4 regions of the Aneurinibacillus sp. XH2 genome follow, and region 2 is predicted to be linked to each of the others. Evidence: riboswitches for the same ligand, from Rfam matches in the RefSeq annotation. Region 2 holds a riboswitch; each other region holds the start of a gene.
What was found. A riboswitch is a leader RNA that binds a small molecule or an ion and turns the genes downstream of it on or off. The one in region 2 is predicted to bind cyclic di-GMP.

Region 1: another riboswitch for cyclic di-GMP. It lies ahead of ACH33_RS18765 (transposase); the one in region 2 lies ahead of ACH33_RS16730 (methyl-accepting chemotaxis protein).
Region 3: another riboswitch for cyclic di-GMP. It lies ahead of ACH33_RS08040 (hypothetical protein); the one in region 2 lies ahead of ACH33_RS16730 (methyl-accepting chemotaxis protein).
Region 4: another riboswitch for cyclic di-GMP. It lies ahead of ACH33_RS09880 (pyridoxal phosphate-dependent decarboxylase family protein); the one in region 2 lies ahead of ACH33_RS16730 (methyl-accepting chemotaxis protein).

The regions. Positions count from the first base shown of each region.
Region 1 covers NZ_CP014140.1:2,333,508-2,337,046, forward strand. The annotation lists gene ACH33_RS11505 (acyltransferase family protein) at 70-1,125, shown strand; gene ACH33_RS11510 (hypothetical protein) at 1,217-1,429, opposite strand; gene ACH33_RS18765 (transposase) at 1,656-1,823, opposite strand; cyclic di-GMP riboswitch class I at 1,931-2,023, opposite strand; gene ACH33_RS11515 (S-layer homology domain-containing protein) at 2,376-3,440, shown strand; gene ACH33_RS11520 (DUF4855 domain-containing protein) at 3,465-3,539, opposite strand, start outside.
Region 2 covers NZ_CP014140.1:3,375,023-3,378,561, forward strand. The annotation lists gene ACH33_RS16730 (methyl-accepting chemotaxis protein) at 193-1,959, opposite strand; cyclic di-GMP riboswitch class I at 2,284-2,371, opposite strand; gene ACH33_RS16735 (DUF3986 family protein) at 3,053-3,331, opposite strand.
Region 3 covers NZ_CP014140.1:1,618,184-1,621,722, reverse strand. The annotation lists gene ACH33_RS20070 (hypothetical protein) at 1-119, shown strand, start outside; gene ACH33_RS08045 (glycosyltransferase family 2 protein) at 207-1,553, shown strand; gene ACH33_RS08040 (hypothetical protein) at 1,812-2,126, opposite strand; cyclic di-GMP riboswitch class I at 2,135-2,219, opposite strand; gene ACH33_RS08035 (beta-ketoacyl synthase N-terminal-like domain-containing protein) at 2,621-3,539, shown strand, end outside.
Region 4 covers NZ_CP014140.1:1,990,426-1,993,964, reverse strand. The annotation lists gene pdxR (MocR-like pyridoxine biosynthesis transcription factor PdxR) at 1-479, opposite strand, end outside; cyclic di-GMP riboswitch class I at 885-968, shown strand; gene ACH33_RS09880 (pyridoxal phosphate-dependent decarboxylase family protein) at 1,144-2,799, shown strand; gene ACH33_RS09875 (methyl-accepting chemotaxis protein) at 2,792-3,539, shown strand, end outside.

The DNA.
Region 1 (3,539 bases), 1.0 Mb from region 2:
TTAACATAAAATGTTTGTATAATCTGAGCATAGATAAGCGTAGAGCACTTAAAATCCGGAGGAATTTTTATGTATTCAGATAAAAGACTTTTCTCTTCACTGTTTTTGATGCAACTGCTTTCTTCATTTCTTGTACTTGCCGGTCATTACACTGCGGATGTCGACGATTACATTGAGTGGACATTCTGGGAGACAACTTTGAACCAGATTAGCCGTTACGGGACAGTGATTTTAGCAATTATTACTGGTTTTTTTACTGCACACAGTCTGGATGGAAAAAAATTTTCAGGCACACGCTTTTTTAAAGGAAAGCTAAAATACATCTATTTTCCTTTTCTGTTTGCCAGTGTGCTGTACTTTATTATTATGAAAAAGGGCATACCGACAAACGAAAAAGACTGGCAGGATGTTTTGACCGGTCAAACCGCAGGGCACCTGTACTTTATTTTTATGCTTTGCCAGTATTATGTATTCGCTTATCTTTTCCGCCGCTTAATTATGAAGAAAAACATTCTGTTGGTTATCACCCTTTTCTTTGTCATACAATATATGTATATTCATATAATTGCACATGGCTGGTTTGGTCTAGGTATACGTCATTTTTTACCGACTTGGATTTTTACATTGTATTTAGGACACTTACTGTACTGGTATCGTAAACCGATGTTTATGTTTATGGAAAAGCATAAAATTGTTCTTATTGGATTATTGGTTCTATCCGGATTTACTATGTACTTTTTCGTTATGTCATCTAAACTATATACAGCTAACCATCTAATATTTGTCTTAGCAACATTTGCGCTGCTCGTCTCCAGCGCGGCGATATTGCATTATATTGTGGATGCGTTGCACCTGCGCTTTCAGAAAGGTTTAACATTCTATATCTATTTACTACATCCAGCATTTATTATATACGCTAACAAGTTTATGGAAACGAACTTTACCATTGAATGGATTTTTCATCACAAAGCTATATCCGCGCTGTATATGCTGAGCATCTATGCAGTTACATTCGCTGTGTCGGCGATTTGTGCCCAATTGGTAAACCGCGGTTTCAGCTGGCTGACAAGCCAAAAACAAAAAAAAGCCACAAATGCAATTGGTGCGAGGAAACTTGATGGATAGACGATGCGCCACAAAACAAATCCTCCTGGAAAATTGCAGGAGGATTTGTTTTGTCGTACATTCTACACCCAAAGCAGGGCATTCGCCGTTTTTAATGAAATCTAATTTGCATCCCGTCTTCTATCCCATCGTCTATTTCGTAATGGTTTTCTGTTAAATATTCCTGAAACATTGTGTGCAACTGCCGTTCAATGAGACGATTGTTCTCCACCATTAATGCCTGCACAGCTTCTTTCATTTCTTCGATCGTAAAAGCGGCGGAAAGCCGTTCCGCGATTTGCTTGTTCGTAAGTCCAATGGCCACGGCTATCACCTCCGTTTTTACTGTACCCGAATCACATAAGAACCATCCGTGTTTTTATTAATACGTAGTATTTTAATACTTTAAACAACAGAAAATAAAAAGTTCTCCCCCTTGAGAGAACTTTTTATCATATAAGCAAAAAATAATGAATAGAACTAAAAATTCAGATAATACCATTGGAGTCCATTTTTTCAAAAAGCCAAAAGACAACGTGCGTGTTTATCCGCTATTTATTTTGCGCCAGTGAATATTTTCCTTCCTTAAATTCGCGAACCCAGCGATAAATGATGCGGGAGTTTAAGCGATGTCTACGCGCGACTATACTTAAACTTTCTACCTCTAAAGCCTCTTTCACTACTTGATGTTTGAATTGGATAGAATATTGTCGTTTCATCTTTCGTCTCCTTTTTGTGTTTTTTTGAAAAGAAAATAAAAAAGGGCTCTTTCGTGCGCGAAACAGCCGTGGTTATATGCCTATTCATTTATTTATAACCCCAGCTTTTCGGCAACCCGGCTGCCATGGTTTATGCCAGCATAAACGGTAGGCCCGTGGCTTTGCGTCCCCACTTTTCAGTGGGTTTGCCATTATCGAAGCATGCATTTATATAACTTTACAGTCATTTATTACTATAACAAATTTATCAGTATTTGTCGATTATCATAGCTATAATGTTAAAAAAAATTAATATTATAGGCCTTATAGTCCAAAGTATGCATAAAAAAGATAGAATTGCAAGGAGAGGAAATGAATATTTTCTCTCATATTTTTTTTCATCCACACATATGACATAATTGCTCTTTGCAAAACATGTTTTGGTGTAGGGCCAAATATAAGGTAAAATATATAGAAAGTGGAGGAAAATAAGGTTGAAACAAACATTGGAATATATGAAGAGCCTAATATATGAATGCAACATATTTAGTACATAGAAAGGGAGAAGAGAAGATGACAACGCAAACAAACAAGATAAAGCTAAAAACCACCGCACTTATTCTCGCAGCTGGTATCATGGCTGCTTCCGCGCCTCCGGCCTACGCGCTGGACGCATCTGGTATATTTACCGACGTGCCGCGCGACCATTGGGCCTGGAAAAATGGAACCCTTCCCTGGGCGGCACAGGCCGGAATACTGAATGAAAAGCAGACCGAAACCTTTAATCCCGGCGAAGTGATTACAGAAGCTGAGTTTCTTACGATGATGATGCGCCTATTCCCTGACACGCGGGACAAGCTGGGAACAGGAACAACAGAGGAAGTATACGCGCTCGCGCGTGAATATAATCTTCCGGCAGCAGGCATAAACGATCCGGCCAAACGCGCTGACGCGCTGACACGTATCCAAGTTGCGCGCCTTTTCTCCGCTGCCGGCGGCCACCATTACGATGACGAAGGCGCTATCGCTTACATGTATGAGCACGGCATTACGAAAGGCATGGATGGTGAATCAACCATCGCAGGATACGGAAGTTCCCAAAAAGTCAGCCGAGTGGAAGCGGTTCAATTTCTAAAAATGGCCCACGACACTGGCATCGCATCCACCATGCAAAAAATGCCGGAACAACCGTCTTACAATCCTGCTGTCACCCGTTTCATTAGCAGCAGCCCTGAAACAGTAGTCGCAAACTTGCACAAAGCACAAAATGCTATCCTTCCCAAGCGGGGCCAAATTCGAGATTACAATGCGATCAATTTCTGGGCAAAACGTTTATATGAAACGTTTCAAAAAATAGAAGTGACGCATGACGGGACATTGCGCATCTACCTGCCTTCCCTTTCGGAACATCAAACGCTTATTTATCATGTTGCTTCAGACAAATGGTACAGCGGAGAAATTGCCGGAAATGCCCGGTCAAACGTACCTGCTTATCTGGAATTTCCAGCAAGCGCCGATTGGAGCGTTATGCTTATGGCCAAAGATCAAGGTACGATTGTCGGGGATATGTACTATGACACAGCTTCACAAACAATTGAAATCAACAACATTGTGATCCAAAAACACGTAAAAAAATAAGAGGGCCCATCGCCCTCTTTCTTTTTATTCTTCTTGTGACGGTGATAAAAGGTAGGCAAGTAGCTTTTCTTTCACATAGCCAAGTTTTTGTGAATTCCC
Region 2 (3,539 bases):
CATATTAACATAGTATTAATAATGCTTTTGTGAATAATTATTGAACGATCCAAAAATCCCCGCCAAACATTTAATAATTTGGCGGGGATGCTGGTATGGGATCATCTGAGCCATTTACTTACCTGTTTTCTCTTCATTCTGACATTTCGTTTGGCAGCTTGCTTGAATTCTAAAAGAAACTGTAAAATTCAATTATAATTTGAATTTATCTACAGACAATTGCAATTCCTGCGCAAGATTTCTAAGAGTAATAGTGAAACTTGACAATTCATCTATTAGAGAGGATTGTTTTTCAATAGCTGATGCGATATTTTCTGAACCAACGGCTACTTCTTTGGCTACCCCAGCCATTTCCTGTATAGAAGCCGTTACCTGTTCTGCTCCTGCAGATAATTGCTGGGAAGCTGCTGACACTTCCTGGATTTGATTGTTCACATGTTGGAAGGCTATTCTAATACTCTCTAAAGATTTGCCCGCCTCATTGATAACCGCCATTCCAGACTCAACTTCCTCCGCTTCTTTCTGCATACCAGATATAACTTTACGAGTATGCTCCTGCATTTGCTTAATAAACCCAGTAATCCCCTCTGCCGATTTTTTCGATTGTTCAGCAAGTTTCCTTACTTCATCTGCTACAACCGCAAAACCTTTTCCATGTTCTCCAGCACGCGCTGCCTCAATAGCCGCATTTAAGGATAATAAATTTGTTTGTTCTGTAATCTCCGTAATTACATCTGTAATTCTCTCAATTTCCTTAGAATGGTCCTCTAGTTTTTTAACCAACGAAGTCGTATCATCAACTGATTTGCTAATAGATTGCATCTGTTGAATTGCCTTGGATAGCGCTTCATTTCCATTTTCCACTTCTTTCACCGAGCTTTCAGATGTTTCCGCCACTCTAGAGGATGAATCAGCAATACGTTCAATTCCTATGGCTGTTTCCTCCATCGTACTTGCCACCTCTTCCGCTGTTTGAGAAGAGGCTTCTGCTCCTTGGTTCAGCCCCTCAACAGTGATAGCAATTTGCTTGCTGGCTTCATCTGTTTGTTCCATATTTTTTATTAGTTGTTCCGATAAAGCAATAACATGCATACTGGCGTCATTTACTTTTTTGATAATGCCTTTTAGGCCTGTTACCATTTCATTAATCGCATTAGCAAGTTCTCCTATCTCGTCTTGAGACTTTGTATCAATCGTCTTTACCGTTAAGTCTCCTTCACTTATCTTTTTCGCTATACTACTAACATACAAAATAAGTTTGATTTTTTTATTAAATAACCATATAAATACACCCATACAAATTAGTGAAAATAAAGCAATACCTCCGGCTATAACCCCTTTTATAAGAGGAAGAGAGCCATAAAATTCTTCTGGATATACAGCAATACCAAGTGTCCATCCCCAAGGTTTGTAATACTCTACATAACTCATTTGTGGTCGTTCTTTAGCCTCGTCTTGATTTTTCCACGTATAGGTTAATAACCGTTCGTTAGGATCGCTATTTTTACCAGCTTTCACAAGATCTTGTATCAAATAAGAACCATCTTCAAGCTTGAAATCCTTTTGATTTTGTCCTTCATATCCTAGCGGGTGCATAACTGCAATGTAATTGTCATCATAAGCCCACATATAGCCTTCTTTTTTATAGATAAAATGCGATTTACTTAAATCCCGCTTTTTCTTATCTTCTAACAACGGACCGTTGATATAATCCTTTGCTCTGTTTTGGGCTTCTTCCAATGTAAGATGGCCATTTTTAACTTCTTCATCCATTACCTGAATTATCGTGATTGCACCATCAACAATTTGATGTAAATGCTCAATACCTGCTTTCTCAAGTTCGCTTTTTGCAGAGTAATAAGTAACAACACCTACCAGAGAGCTTGAAATCATGATTGAAATGGTTACTGCTATTATTAATTTCCATCTTATACTAAAAATAATTTTCCTTTTTATCATAGTAATATCCTCCTTTTATAAAGACTGTTTTACCTTCCTTATATTTGCGTATCGAGCGATATATTGTCTTACTATTTAATTGATGTTTCCTAGCTACCAAACTGAACGTATATCTGTCTATTCCTTCACTAATTACTATGTACTGAATGCTAAATCTCACTCCCTTTCATTATGACTCTATATTGATAAACAAACTACATAAATACGATACGAAAGCTAGGCTTATCGCTACTTATGTAAAAAACAGAAAAGGCCATACCGCTCCCTAAGATTACCGAATGCGGAATAGCCTTTTTTTAAATTCATCAAACTTTTTAAAAAGATTTCGGTAACCCGGCTGTCATCATTCACATTGAACCTTAGACCCGTGGCTTTGCGTCCTTATCTTTCGATAAGTTTGCCTTTATCGTTAAATTAAGTTTTGCAGTTAATTAGCACTTATATCTCTTATATTATAGTCATAAAGTTCCATTACTTCAATACTGTAATAACATAAATTATATCTAATTATTCATATTGTTTTATTAATAAAATAAAATTTAAAAAAAAGGGGGGGCAAAACACTATTTTCTAAACGTTTGGTCAACTATAAAAAAAAGAAAGCCCTTGAAAAATCAAGGAGTTTGACGTTTGCTACTATCTGCATTCCAAGCAATACCCGTAAATTTCAAATTTAGAGAACAGATGAAATGCGGGTGAAACGTAGTTTATGAGCCTGCGAAAATCCTTGATTTTAAAGCTATTTAACATAACACGCAAGAAGTCCCCTTCCTTCACGCCTCCGGCGTAGGTGGGGGATGAATCGCGTGTTATGTTAAAAGTAAAAATGAAACAAATTTATTTTTAAAAATAAAAAGCAGTAGGCTGATCAGCTTACTGCTATAGTAACATGTAAAGGGGAATTCTAATTGTTCCTTCTTCTTTTAGAAACGTATCAGATGGAACCAAAAGTGTAAAATTATTCTCCAATAAAAAACCGATGATTCCTTAATGTAGGAAAAATCAATTTTTTAATTCCACAAATTGCATTGTCATATATTTCCTGTATTTTTCTGCCGGGACCCCTATTTACAAGGATACATATCTACAAAATTCAAATAATTTGGTTTTTTAACAGCCACTCTTTTAATTTTATACTCCCCTCTTCGTAGCTTATATCCTTTTGAATGATAGAAAAAGCATAGTAACCAAAAGGATCAATTTTAGGAGAATTAGTTAAACTTTTATTCACCAATATACTATTTTCTTCAAAATTTATATAAACATCCCAAATATCTGCATCTTTCTTTTTAAAAGCTATAACTTCTATGTCATAATTTTCATCTTGATATCCAATATGTAAATGGATATTATGGTCATATTGATCAGACAATATTACCACTCGCCTCTCCTAAAATATCACATGATGTTCCTTCATATCTGGTGCTACATGATAATGTAAAACATAAGGTCCCCCGGCCTTTATTGGATAATAATCTAGTCTAAATATTGGTTGACCGGTTTTTTTAACTCTTACCTGTATAATCCTCCCACCACCTCCTGGACCATCTATAGTATATTCATTAGCAGCATCTAAAGCT
Region 3 (3,539 bases), 1.8 Mb from region 2:
GTTCTGCTGAGCCACAAGTTATGAAAGATAAGGAGTGGGTTTTCTTTTTCAATATAAAGTGGTATGATTATGTATGTTCGCCTTTCTTATGGTTGTTTGATCGTACTTACATCATATAAGAAAATGGCGAATTTTTGTTTTTTCTGATTGAGAATGATTCAACAAGTTCATTAGATAAAAAATAAAGTTTTCCTACAAGAGGTACTATGCATCCAGACATTCATTCTAATACAAATACTAAAACAATAAAAAAAATTTACATTCCTGTAAGTACAAAATTTTGGCTAAGTCATTTTATCGCTTTTTTGTGGATGTGCTTTTCCATTTATATTTCCATGCCTTGGTTAAAGGATTTATCAAGTATTATTTCTTTTCCTTTCGCTCTGCTCATTATTATAGGAATTTCATATATTCCAGGATATATGAATGCTTTTCTTGTTGCAAGCTTAGTCTTTGATCGACAGCCGCCGTTCAAGAATGAGTTTTCCACCGATTCTGTAACCGTTCTAATAGCTGCTTATAATGAAGAAGAAAAAATATTTAATACATTAAGATATCTTTCAAAGCAAGATTATAAAGGTAAAATAACTACGATGATTATTGATAACGGTTCAACTGATAATACTGTTTCCGAAATACTAAAAGCAAAACAGGAACTAGACTTGGATATTGCAATTTTTCACGAAGAGCATCCTGGAAAGTTTCATGCTTTAAACAAAGGACTACAATATGTTACGACTCCATATGTAATTACACTAGATGCAGATACATTATTGCATCCATCCGCTATTCGTTATATCGTAGCCAGAATAAAAAGTAGTTCAGAAGAGATATGTGCAGTGGCAGGCTCTATTCTTGTTAAAAATAGTCGAGATAATATATGGACAAAGATACAGGAATGGGATTATTTTTTAGGAATTGCTTCTATTAAACGGCTTCAGGGTTTATATCAGGGAACACTTGTTGCACAAGGAGCCTATAGCATATACAAAACTTCATGCCTCAAAGAAATCGGGGGATGGCCTAATGCAATCGGTGAGGACATTGTCTTAACATGGAGACTTTTACAAAAAGGGGGGAAAATTTATTTTGAACCATTAGCAGTAGCTTTTACAGAAGTACCTACCAGTTTGAAACACTTTGTTCGTCAACGCTCTCGTTGGGCTAGAGGAATGATTGAAGGGCTAAAGGAAATTAAACCCTGGGAACAACCCCAGCTATATACAAAATACTTAACCTTTATTAATTTGATTATGCCTTATTTGGACTTTGCATACACATTCTTTTGGATTCCTGGCCTTGTTCTTGCATGGTTCGGTTACTATTGGATTGTTGGACCTATGACATTACTCGTTTTACCTCTCACTTTAATAAGCTATAGTTTCCTTTATTTCTTTCAAAAAAAATATGTTTTTACCTCCTTACATTTAAAAGTTCGTAAAAACTTTCTCGGTTTTCTTTTATTTGTTCTTTTTTATCAAATGATTATGTCACCCGTTTCAACATATGGATATATACAAGAAGTGTTCAAACTACAAAGGATATGGAAATAGCAGCTGCATTTCTACAAAAGCACCCAGGACTGAAAGTTTCGCTCTAGATGATAACCGTCTTTATGTGACGGGAAAAAATGAATCATGTAGAAAAAAGATAGCTGTAGCTGATACCGATGGTTATAGAGCAAAGCCTCGCCACCCAAATGGGCAGCGGGGCATTATTATTTTTGCTGCACTCTTCCTCTAAATACCCCGACAATGTTTTAACATGACACTACAGAGAAATCTAATTCCAATGGTAGGCATTCTAACATTTTATCTCAAACTATTTTCGTCTATCATACGCTTAATTCTCTCTTTTGCTTCTTCAATATCCAATTCAACACTACTAATGATATCTAACCAATGTTCCTTCTGTTTTTTCATCGTAAAAAATATGGTTGGTTTTTCATGTTTAAGAATAGTGATTAGTTCTATTATTGGTAATGTTTCCCCAATCGCTTTCTCTCTAAGCAGACCTTTAAAAAAACTAGTAAAGATATAATAATGCTGTGACTCATCATGGTGTTTCTCTAGAAGTTTATAAAAATCCACTATCGCATCAACAACTCGATACATTTTTCTTCTCATATATTCCTCCTGGCAACTGGCTGGCATATCTTAAAGATAGAAGCCCCTATAGTTTTGCGTCCTTATCTTTCAATAAGTTTACCTTTTTCAGCAGGAATATATTATCACTAAAAACAAAGCGATAATAGGTATAAAGACATGCAAAAATTGCACCTATCTGACACGGCCCCTTCGTTTATCTTCTGATACTATCATCATACTCCCCCTATTTCAAAACAGCGCCCATCCAATCAAAAATCAGGCCATTTATCCCCGGATTAATTTAATCAAAGATATAACAGCACCATATACCCCCTAAAGCATTGAGCGGTTAACTCAAAATAGTTTTATGTCTACTTCGTAACATTTATAAACATAGACCATCCTATGCAAATATGTACTCAAGGGGACAAATGGTGAGTGATAAATGGGGTTCCAAATTATCGTTTACTGATCTTATTTTCTTAGATAAAATTTATGTATATTTTATTTAAATTCCAAAGGAGGAATAATATGTGAAAGGGGAGAAAGTCGTTATCACAGGATATGGAATCAAAGTTCCAGGTGGATATAATGTAAATCACTTTGCCGATACTCTTTTAACGGGAAAAAGCGCTCTAGACCTTTACATAGGAGAAGGAACGGAAGGAAAAAATATCGCATTCGGGGTTGTACATGATAGATTAGCAGAAATACAGAATAAAAAGTATAGAAGATACCCTAGGATCAGTCTTCTGGCTATGTCAGCCGCAAAGGAAGCGCTACAAATGACAGGAAATATCCATTTAGATCAATATAAAACAGGAATTTTCCTCGGAACGGCTTTAGGGGGAACCCTAGGATACGATGAGATTGTCGTTCTTGCCCAACAGAATAATCTGAAAGATATGCCTGTCAGTGGATGTGGGATCGTCCATTATCATAGCTTAGCTTCTTCAATAGCAGAGTTTCTAGGGGTAAATGGAGTTACGAGAACCGTAGCCACAGGATGCGCAGCAAGCATTGATGCCATCCAGGATGCCATTATGTATTTGCGTTCTGGCGAGTTAGACATCTGCATCGTAGGGGGGGCCGATGCGCCTATTTCTAAAACAGTGATATATGCCTTCGGAAAAATAAGATGTTTATCACAAGACAAAGAGCTACATATGATGGGCGTTCCATTTTCAAAAAAGAGCGGAGGATTTGTCATCGCTGAAGGAGCAAGCGTATTAGTGCTTGAAAGAGAATCGAGCGCTCTGAAAAGGGGAACAAAGATTTTAGGTGTCATTGACGAGGTCAGTACATCAAACGATGGAAAAGGAATATTTTTTTCAGACAGCGAAGGGAAACATTTGCTTCGTGATTTAGAAAAGGTAACTAAACATAGAAAGCCTACATATGTCAATAGCCAGGCACTTGGAATGAAAGAAAACGATAGGATTGAAGCTATCA
Region 4 (3,539 bases), 1.4 Mb from region 2:
TGAACGTCGCTGTACGTGGAAAGAATTCTCGGCTCCTCAGCAAGAATGCGCTGAATTTCTTTTTCCAAGTACCGGTTTGGCAAAAGCCCAGGGTCAATCGTAGAAGAAAAAAATTCATAGCGGGCCGATACCTGGTGATAGCGTGAAAACTGCGCTCGTGGCAAATAGTCGGGAACCGACAGTTGCCAATCAAACGGCGACTCTTTTTTTGGCAGCTCTTTTTTCGGCGTTGTATCCGCCGCTTTTGTCCGTACAAATGTGCCTTTTCCTTGAATACGTATAATATATCCATCTTCTTCAAGCGCATCATACGCTTGAACGACTGTCATGAAACTTACATGAATCTGTTTAGCCAGCGCACGGACAGAAGGGAGACGTGTGCCTTCTTCCAACAACTCCGACTGGATACGGTCCACAATCGCTTGATAAATTTGCTTGGCCAACGGAACAGGAAGCTGCCGGTTCACTTTTATTTGCATAACGGATAACTCCTTATTAAGTGTTATATAAAGATATACTGTTATATAAGCATAACATAATCATCAGTTTTATAGAAAGTGCTCCTTCGTTCAATATTTATAGCCTTTCCATCGTAATCAAAGCAGCCATTCCCATCCACGGAATGGCTTTATTGTTATGTGAGTAAATAATAAAAGGTTATGAATAAAAAATGTATGGATGTTATCTTTTTTATTTTTTCTGTTCTCCGTTTTGATAAGCCGCGATGAACTTAGGAAATCTCCCGAAATAACTAGTACTTTTATGAGCTTCTCTTCATATTCACAAGATACGGTTTAATATTTTTAATAATACAAAAACAGGAAAGATGGTTGATTTATAAAGTTATATTAGTAAAATAATCCTGGTAGAACCAACCTATTCTAATCTGAAAAAGGCAAATCTATCGAAAGGTAGAGACGTAAAGCCAAGGGTCTAAGGTTGCAAAACTATGACAGCCGGTTGCCAAAATTGTAGCGCACATAAGTGTCGTTCGTAAAAGCATTCTATCATCTTGTCAAAGGTTTACAAATCGGGTGTACTGCATATTGGCACAGGCTATTCCAAAGAATATGGATGGCCTTTTTCTTTTAGTATTAAAAAAATAAGAAAATCAAGCAAAGGGAATGGGGGATAAACATGAAGATGAAAGACATACAAGCTTTGTTTCCAAGCGAAGATGGAAACAAAGAACGTCGGCAGGTGCTACTTCAATTCATGCAAAACATTGTGGAGGGGCTTGATCGCCTGAAAGACCCACAACGCGCAACACTAGGATCGATGCAGGAGAGGACAGGAGAGTTTTACAAGGATATTATAGACTGCGCGCAGGTTCCAGAGCGCGGAATAGCATTGGATAAAGTCGTTGAAGAACTTCTCGGGTTAGCCAAAGGACATCCGTATCATACAAGAAATTTCGTAAGTAATGTATTGCCTATGGCAAGTATTCCAGGTATTCTGGGCTCTTTACTTACTACATTGTTAAATGGCAACAATTTATGGGATGTATACGGACCGGCTGGCGCGGAGGCAGAAGTAAAAGTCATCGCCATGATGTCCAAACTGGCGGGTTATGACGCTACAAAATCATGGGGATACACGACATGGGGCGGGCAAGGAGCCGTATTCTCAGGGCTGCGCCTCGCTATCGCCAAGCAATTCCCGGATGCTAAAGAAAAGGGCGTGCCTGGCAATTTGTACTGCTTTGCTTCAGAAAACGCGCATTATAGCCTTTTTAAATCCATGGAGGCGACCGGCATCGGCAGTAACCATTTGATTACGGTCAAAGCCGATCCGCTAACGCACGCTATGAATACAGATGATTTGCGCGAAAAAATGGAACGTGTTATTCAGCAGGGAGGTATCCCCATATACATCGTCGCCACGACAGGGGCCACGGATTCATTCGGAATTGACGATATAAAAGCGATTAAAGAAACAGCCGATGCAATTACGAATCGATACGGGCTCCATCCGGCGCATATCCACGCCGATTCGGCGCTAGGCGGATTCTATTGCCTGTTTAACGACTACGATTTTGCGCGCAATCCGCTTCAACTCGAACAGCCTTTGTGCGAGAACTTACTGCAAATCCGCGAAAAAATGCAGCATTTACATCTGGCTGACAGTCTCTGCTTCGATTTTCAAAAGCTCGGACAAACGCCGTATCTTACGAGCCTGTTCCTTGTGAAAAACGGAAAAGATATTGGGCTGCTTGATTTGCATGAGTTCGAAACACCATATGTGGGCAACCGGGGCTATGGCAGTTATCACACAAGCTACACGCTGGAATGCTCGCGTATGGCCAGTTCGATCGCGATATACGCGGCACTGTTGGCGTTCGGCGTGGATGGCTACCGCCAAATCCTTGCCAATTATGTGCGGGTGAATATGGCGTTCCGCGACAGGCTATTGGCCCGTTTTTCGAATGTGGCTGTTACAAATGAGAATAATCCTGGACCGATTACGACTTTCCGGTTTTATCCAGAACAGGCGGAGTGGCACAAAGAAAGAGCAGGGAAACTTACAGGCAAGCAGATTAAACAGAACAACGAATGGAACTACCCAATATTTGAAGAATTAGGCAAACACCGTGAGCACGTGTTTTTCGGCGATACAACAAGGCAATGCTTAGTCGATGCATCCGATGTTTCAGAACGTGTACCTGTTTACGCTGCTAAGTTTTTTTCGATTTCTCCTTATACAACGGTAGAAACGTTGGACGAAATTGTTGAATTTTTGGCGAAACGTGTGGCATGCGTAGACACAATGCGAAATGCGAGGGAAAAGACCTATGTTTAAAACAAAAAGCTCCCTCGGTAAAAAAATTACCGCCTATTTTGCAGGTTGCATTCTCGTATTATCTATCATCTTCAGCTTTGTTTCTTATGAGCTTTCCATGTGGATTGTTAATCAATACGTTTTGCCCCAGTTCGAGAACACGCTGCAAACCAATATCCGGGAACTTGAGCGGAATTTGGACAAGACGCTGGCTACTCGTTCGGACGCAGGCTCAGACTCGGCCTATGCTAGCCTGCTGGCTTTCTTAAATGAACAAAAACAGGACATGGGTGCCGAATATGTGTATGTGCTCGGAAAAAAAGATAAAGCCTATATCGTTGCGCTGAGCGGAGCCGCTGAAAAACGAAACGCGGACTACACGTTCACCGCAGGGATGGAAAGAGCGTTTGACAACCCGGGAACCGTGCAGTTTAGCGAGGTATACGAGGACAGCTATGGTGTACATAAATCGGTCTTCACCCGTCTTGCGGGAACGGATATGATCATCGGCATTGATATGAACGCAGAGTTTGTCAAGAAGTTGAATCGCTACATTATTGGTATTAGCATCTTGCTTACACTGGCACTTATCGTTTTCGGTTTTGCCGCTGGCTATTCGATAGCGAGAAAAATCATAAAACCGATACAGCTCCTCGTCCAACATACACAAAAAGTGGCAGCTGGCGATTTGCGCGATGAAATAAAAATTGCAAACAACGATGAACTTGGGCAGCTTGCGACCAGCTTTAACCATATGAGCC